3 regions of the Micromonospora sp. NPDC049891 genome follow, and region 1 is predicted to be linked to each of the others. Evidence: riboswitches for the same ligand, from Rfam matches in the RefSeq annotation. Region 1 holds a riboswitch; each other region holds the start of a gene.

Region 1 (2,259 bases):
TGCTCCCCCATGATGTCCCCTCGTACAGGCGTCAGACGTCGCGGTCGATGTCACACGTGATCATCGCACCGTCACTCACCACCGCGCCCCCACCCGGCCGACCCGCCGCGACAGACGACGCGCATGGCCTTCGTCGGCCGGGCGAAGCAGCACGCCCCGTACGCCTGACGTACCCGACACGGAAGCCCTCGGCCAGCAGGCCGAGGGCTTCCGTTCGCCGTGGGAACGACGTGATCAGGCCGAGTAGCCGCGGGTGGCGGCCCAGTTGGCGAGGTCGATGGTGCTGAGCCAGTACGACGGGTACGAGGCGTCGGCCGAGTCGGCGATCTTCACCAGCCGGCCGGAGTCCTTGTAGCCGACCACGGCGACGTAGTGCCCGCCGGGGAAGGAGTGCCAGCGACCGTCGGTGTCGGTGGCGGTGCCGGCGACGTTCACCACGACACCCCGCCCGTCGGTGACGGCGGCGACGACATCCGCCTGGAGCTGGTCCATCTGAGCCGGGGTGGCCGCACCGCCACGGATCATCGTGGTCTCGTACGGGTCGCCCTTGACGACGGCGTTGAGGACGCGGGTGGTGTCCTCGGCCGAGTTGGTGCCGGCGAACGTGGTGCCGAGTTGGCTGGCCAGGGCGTCCTGGCTACGGGCGACACCGGCGGCGCTGAGCGCGTTGCGTACCGCGGCGGGACCGCAGTAGTAGCCGTTGATCTGAGCCTGGTGGTCGTACCCGAGGACCTTCGACGCGGGCGGCTTCGGTGCCGCCTTCTTGGTTGTCAGGTCCGGGTCCGGGGTGGCCGCGCTGGCCTTCGGCGACGGCGAGGCGGTGGTGCTCGCCGGTGCCGCGCTGGTCGGTGCGGCACTGCTCGGCGCGGCGCTGCTGGGCGCGACGGTCGACGGCGCGACCTCGGCCCGGCTCGGCGCGACCTTTGGGTCACCGCGCAGCTCGGTGGCGGCGGTGGTGGCCTGCGTGGGGGCCGGGGTGTTCCCGGTGCCGGCAAGGGCGGCGCCGGTGCCGGTGGCCAGGACGAGCGCGACGGCGGAGCCGGCGACGATCTGGTAGGGGCGTTCGGTGGCCAGCCGACGGAGCCGGCGGGAGAGGGTGTGCTTCACGGATTCCTCCACGGACTGAGGGGAGAACGGCACACCGGCTCCGGCGGTCAGGTCGGCAGCAGGACGCCGACGACCGCCCGGGTGAGCGGGACAGGCCGTTCAGGGGTACGCCCGGAAAGCCCGGGCGGTGGCGATGACCGGGGTCAGCTCGCGGCGGTCGGGCCGGCGAGCACGGGCACCGCGGTGCCGTGGAGGCGGGGGAACAGGGGGATCACATCGAACCGCACGAGGGTTGGAACTCCTTCCGTCACCGCCGACCGGGTTAGCTGACGGATTCGGGCGGGAAGACGCCCTACCGCGGGCCGAGGCTCGCGGATTCACCCCAGTGGTGCAGTGGGTCCCCGGTTCGTGAGATCACGATTGAGCGGGTCGGTACGGCGTCGCCTCTTGCGATCGGTTACCGCACCGGACGCGCTGACACTACTGGCCGGTCACCTCGAAGCCAACCCACTCTGACCTGCTTAAACATGATCCAGTGCGGCGATTTTCGGGTATCCGGGAACTGGCGTCGCTCAATGGGACCGACGGCATTCGGGGCACCTTCGGGTGACAACCGGACGAGTGGTGGACACTGCCGACGGATTTTGCTGCGGTAATGGTCTCAACTACGAACAGTGACCGATTTTCCGGCCGCTGTGACCCAGCTCACGAAATTTCAGCCCAGTCGAGCTGGCCGCCAGCGCAGCACCGGGCCGGGACGCCTGACGGCGATCCGACCGGGCACGGGCGGCAGGTCCGGTCGGAGTCGCTCAGCGGCCGCGTACGCCTCGGCGGAGAGGGAGCGGGCGGCCTCGGTGGCCAGTTCCGCCGCCCGCCACAGGTCACGCTCCCGCTCGGCGGCCGACAGGTAGGCGGCCAGGCGGTTGTCGCGTACCACCCGGGCGAGGACCACCTCCTGTTCGACCGGGTGCCGCCGGGGATCCCAGCCGGACCGGCGCGCCAGCACGTCGCTGAGCTGCCGGGCGGTCAGGTCACCACGCCAGTGGGCCGCCATCGCGGCACGACGCAGCCAGCGCTCCCGGGCCGCGTACTCGGCAGGCGTCCGGGGGGTGCGCGGGGTCGGTAGCCCGGCGACGCCGGCCAGCCGTCGGGCGACGGAATCCGCCTCGTCGTACCCGGCCCAGGCTTTGTCGAGTTCCGTCTGGGCGACCC
Region 2 (2,259 bases), on a different contig from region 1:
GAACTGTGGAAACGCGACGCCGGGTGAACCGCTCGTGAAGAGCGGTTCACCCGGCGCGACGAGGAACTCAGTACACCGACAGGTGCACGTGGTTGGTGTGGTCGCTGGACGGGTCACCCCGGGCGCCGCTGTACGACTTCCAGCCGCTGCTGGGCAGCCAGATCTGCCTGTACCAGATCACGTAGAGCACGGCGAGCCGGTCGGCGTTGTTCACGAAGTACGCCGCCAGGTTGTTGCCGTAGGTCCGGTCGCCGCCGGTCGCGTCCCCGCCGAAGCCGTTCTTCTGGGCCGCGAAGTCGCAGGCCCGCCCCTTCGGGTGCTCGCCTGAGCCGCCGGAGCGGTAGCAGGAGACGTACCGGGTGAAGCCGGCCGACTTGGCCTGCTTGAGCGCGTGCAGGGTGCGCGGGGTGATGCAGCCGTTGGCTGGGGTGGGGTCGTTGACGCTGCACGACTCCGACGGCCACGACCCGTCGGAGTTGCGGGGAGCAGGCTTGGCGGTGGGGCTCGACCCGCCACTGCGCGACGGTGACCGGGCTGCCCGCTCGGCGGCCTCGGCCCGCTCGGCCGCCTCGTCCCGCTCGATGGCCACGGTCAACGCCCGCTCGGCCTGATCCTTGCGCTTGGCCATCACGGCCACCTGCTTGCGCTGCTCCTGGATCTCCACGTCCAGGGCCTGCTTGGTGGCGCTGACCTCGTCCCGGGCGTTCTGGAGCTCACGTAGCGCGCGGTCCTCGTTGGCGGCCACCGCGTCCAGCGCCGCCGCCCGGTCCATGAAGCCCGCCGGTGACCCGCTGTTGAGCAGTGCCGACGCGGCGCCCAACCGCCCGGTGCGGTACGCCTGCGCGGCGATCTGGGCGACCTTGGTGCCGCGCTCGGCGACCTGGCTCTCGGTCGTCTTGAGCTGCTCGGCAAGCTGCTTCTGACGCTTCACCGAGCGGTCGAGCGCGGTCTTGGCGTCGAGGTAGCCCTTGCTGGCGGCCTCCAGTTGGGCCCGGAGTGCCGGGGTGCCACCCTCGTCGTCCACATCGCCCGGGGCTGCCGCCCGCAACGGTTGCGGTGCGGCGGCGGCTGGGGTGAAGGGGGCCAGCGCGACGCCGAGGGTGAGGGCGAGCGCGGCCGCGATCAGGGCCGCCGTACGGGCGGCCGGTCTTACCGTTGCCACTGCTGGCATGCACATGTCCTTCCGTCAGCCGCCGACCGGGTTAGCTGACGGGTTCGGGACGGAAGATCCCTACCGCTGACGCGGATACACCCCAGGAACATGGTTCCCCGGTTCGCCCTGGCGGGCGATTAGGCGGCGGCCGCCGCCGGCACCGGTGGGTGCCGCCTGGCGGAGGCCGGGTCCGAGCCTACCGGTGCCCATGTGACCGGTGCAGCTGCTGTTACTCCTGGTGTTCAGTTGTTGACTAGTAGAACAGACCAAAACGGACAATAGGTCCTTTTCCTGGATTGCTTCCGTCACCACCGCGTAGCCCCACAGCCCCCAGGATCCGGTCGCGGCTCTATCTGGAGGGTCGCGTGCTCGATCTGGAAGTCCTCATGCAGCGCCGAGTGGGCCGCCGCCAGCACGGCGGCGACGTCGGCGCCGGGGGCGACGGTCAGGTGCGCCGAGGCGACCTCCATCCCGGAGGTCAACGTCCAGACGTGCAGGTCGTGAACACCGGCCACCCCGGGTACCGCGGCGAGCCGGTCGTGCACCGCGGTGACCTGAAGATGTTCCGGCGCGGCCTGGACCAGGATGCGCACCGCCGCCCGGCCCAGGCGCCACGTCCGGGGCAGGATGAACGTGGCGATCGCCACCGCGACCAGTGGGTCGGCCCACCACCAGTCGGTCACGGTGATCAGCAGGGCGGCCGCGATCACGCCCAGCGAGCCGAGCAGGTCCGCCAGCACCTCCAGGTAGGCACCGCGCAGGTTGATGCTCTCCCGCGCCCCCGGGCGCAGGAGAGCGAACGCGGCGATGTTGGCGAGCAGGCCGAGTGCCGCCACCACGAGTACCGGGCCGGCGAGCACCTCGGGCGGATCACCAAACCGGCGTACCGCCTCGACAAGCACGTACACCGCGACGCCGGAGAGCAGTACCGCATTGGCCAGGGCCGCGAGCACCTCCAGCCGGTAGAGCCCGAAGGTGCGTTGCGGATCGGTGTCGGCCCGCCGGGTGGCGGCCACGGCCGCGAGGGCCATCCCGATGCCGAGTACGTCGGTGAACATGTGCCCGGCGTCGGAGAGCAGGGCCAGCGAACCGGTCCGCAGAGCGGT
Region 3 (2,259 bases), on a different contig from region 1:
GGCCTGGCCGCCAGCTTCGCCATCCTGCTGACCTTCGTGCTGCCCGGCATCAGCGCCGGCCAGCCGCCGCTCGTGGTCGCCATCGTCGGCGCCTCGTTGATCATGTTCGTGGTGCTGTACCTGACCCACGGCATATCCGCACAGACCTCGGTGGCCGTGCTCGGCACGCTCGCCAGTCTGGTGCTCACCGGGCTGCTCGGGTTGGCCGCGACCGGGGCCACCCATCTGACCGGGTTCGGCAGCGAGGACGCCACCACCCTGTCCATGTTCCGCGCCGACGTCGACCTGCACGGACTGCTGCTGGCCGGCATCATCATCGGCTCGCTCGGCGTGCTCGACGACGTCACTGTCACCCAGGCCGCCGCCGTCACCGAGCTTCGCCACGCCAACCCGAACTTCTCCCGCCGGGAGCTGTACCGCTCGGCCACCCGGGTCGGGCGGGCACACATCGCCTCGGTGGTCAACACCATCGTGCTGGCGTACGCCGGCGCCTCGCTGCCGCTGCTGCTCCTGCTGACCGTGGACTCCCGCGCGCTGGGTCAGATCGTGACCAGCGAGTTCCTCACCACGGAGATCGTCCGAAGCGTGGTCGCCACGCTCGGTCTGATCGCCGCGGTACCACTGACCACCGCGCTGGCCGCGCTGGTCACCACCGCAGGGCGCGGCGACGCCGGCGCCCCCACCGGTGACCCCACCCCCGTGGTTCCCCGGCCGGCGACGGACCGGGCCGAGGCGCTCCGCGCCCTCAGCACCCCACCCACCCGAAACACATCCCCCGCCACCCCCTCGGGGTGGCCCGACCCGGACAGGAGCACGGACACCACATGGTGACACTCCTCAACGTGACCGCCCCTGCCGATGCGGCTCGAAACCGTGTCGCTGGTCACTCAACGCGATTACGAAATGACGCATCTCGTCGGGTTCGGGGCGTAGAAGCACAGATGGACTGTCGGGTAACCTCACTGCCGGTCACCGCCGAAGGCGCGCAGCGGCGCCTGCGGTGCCACCGCCCAATCGCCGCCAGGCGAGCCGGGGACCCAGGTACGTGGGGTGAATCCGCGAAAGCGGTAGGGGCCACTTCCGTCCCGAACCCGTCAGCTAACCCGGTCGGCGGTCGATGGAAGGGAAAACAGTGACGGCACCCCTACGCCGCTGGTTGACACCCGTGGTGGCCGTGTTCGCCGCGTTCGCCGTGTTCGCCGGTCCGATGCCGGCGATGGCCGCGCCGAACGACCCCAAGCCAGCGGAGCACGATGACGACCCGCCGATGCTCAACGATCTGATCGAGGCGACGAACCGGGACTACTCCAAGGCCAAGGCGAAGCTGGAGAAGTCCAAGAAGCGGCAGCTCCAACGGGCGGTTGAGGTCCGCGCCGCGCAGGCCGACCTGGACGCGCTCTCCCCGCAGGTCGCCCAGATCGCCACCCAGTCGTACCGGACGGGTCGGGTCGGCGCGATCGCGATGTTGTTGCAGAGCAGTGCACCGGACTCGTTCATCGACCGGGCCTCGGCACTGGACGAGCTGAACCTGGTGAACGGCAAGAAGCTGGGCGAGGTCAACGCGATCAAGCGCCGCGCCGAGCAGGCCAAGCTCGCGCTCGACGCCGAGGTGCGCGAGCAGAAGAAGCTGACGAACGACATGGCGCGCAAGAAGAGTGAGGCGGAGAAGTCGCTCCGGCTGGTCGGCGGTGTCGGCCTCACCGGCGGACTTGTGGACGCCACCTCTCCAGTGGCCCGGATCGGCCCGAACCGGGCCTCGGACGGCGGCTGGAAGCCGGAGTCGTGCAGCCAGAACGACCCCACCACGTCGGGCTGCATCACGCCGCGGACGCTGCACATGTACAAGGAGGTCAAGCGGGCCGGGTTCAACCGGTTCGTCGGCTGCTTCCGCCCGGGCGACAAGTTCGAGCACCCCAAGGGCCGGGCCTGTGACTGGTCGTTGCAGAACAGCGGCTTCAGCCCGTGGCACAACAACGACACCCGGATCTACGGCAACAACCTGGCGGCCTTCCTGGTCCGCAACGCCGACCGGCTGGGCGTCTACTACGTGATCTGGAACCGGCAGATCTGGTTCGCGGCGACGGAACGCTGGAGTTCCTACAGCGGCCCGTCCAACCACACGGACCACGTCCACGTGTCACTGCTCTGATCGCCCGACACGACGCACCGAGGGCCGTCCCGCCAGCTGGCGGGACGGCCCTCGTCGTCAGGCGGGGCGGTCGGTCGGAGGTGCGGTGGCGGTGTTCAGGCGACGGCCGC

Evidence for each region. Region 1 has a riboswitch for cyclic di-AMP ahead of AB0I71_RS08885 (C39 family peptidase). Riboswitches for the same ligand answer to the same signal wherever they lie in the genome.
Region 2: it holds a riboswitch for cyclic di-AMP, as region 1 does, so the genes downstream of both, AB0I71_RS11465 (hypothetical protein) here and AB0I71_RS08885 (C39 family peptidase) in region 1, are expected to answer to the same signal.
Region 3: it holds a riboswitch for cyclic di-AMP, as region 1 does, so the genes downstream of both, AB0I71_RS01435 (hypothetical protein) here and AB0I71_RS08885 (C39 family peptidase) in region 1, are expected to answer to the same signal.

Annotation. Positions count from the first base shown of each region.
Region 1 covers NZ_JBFAML010000005.1:41,596-43,854, forward strand. The annotation lists gene AB0I71_RS08880 (class I SAM-dependent methyltransferase) at 1-11, opposite strand, end outside; gene AB0I71_RS08885 (C39 family peptidase) at 235-1,119, opposite strand; cyclic di-AMP (ydaO/yuaA leader) riboswitch at 1,344-1,484, opposite strand; gene AB0I71_RS08890 (hypothetical protein) at 1,763-2,259, opposite strand, start outside.
Region 2 covers NZ_JBFAML010000007.1:38,582-40,840, reverse strand. The annotation lists gene AB0I71_RS11465 (hypothetical protein) at 68-1,171, opposite strand; cyclic di-AMP (ydaO/yuaA leader) riboswitch at 1,176-1,307, opposite strand; gene AB0I71_RS11460 (cation diffusion facilitator family transporter) at 1,459-2,259, opposite strand, start outside.
Region 3 covers NZ_JBFAML010000001.1:282,457-284,715, reverse strand. The annotation lists gene AB0I71_RS01440 (YibE/F family protein) at 1-831, shown strand, start outside; cyclic di-AMP (ydaO/yuaA leader) riboswitch at 998-1,129, shown strand; gene AB0I71_RS01435 (hypothetical protein) at 1,133-2,149, shown strand.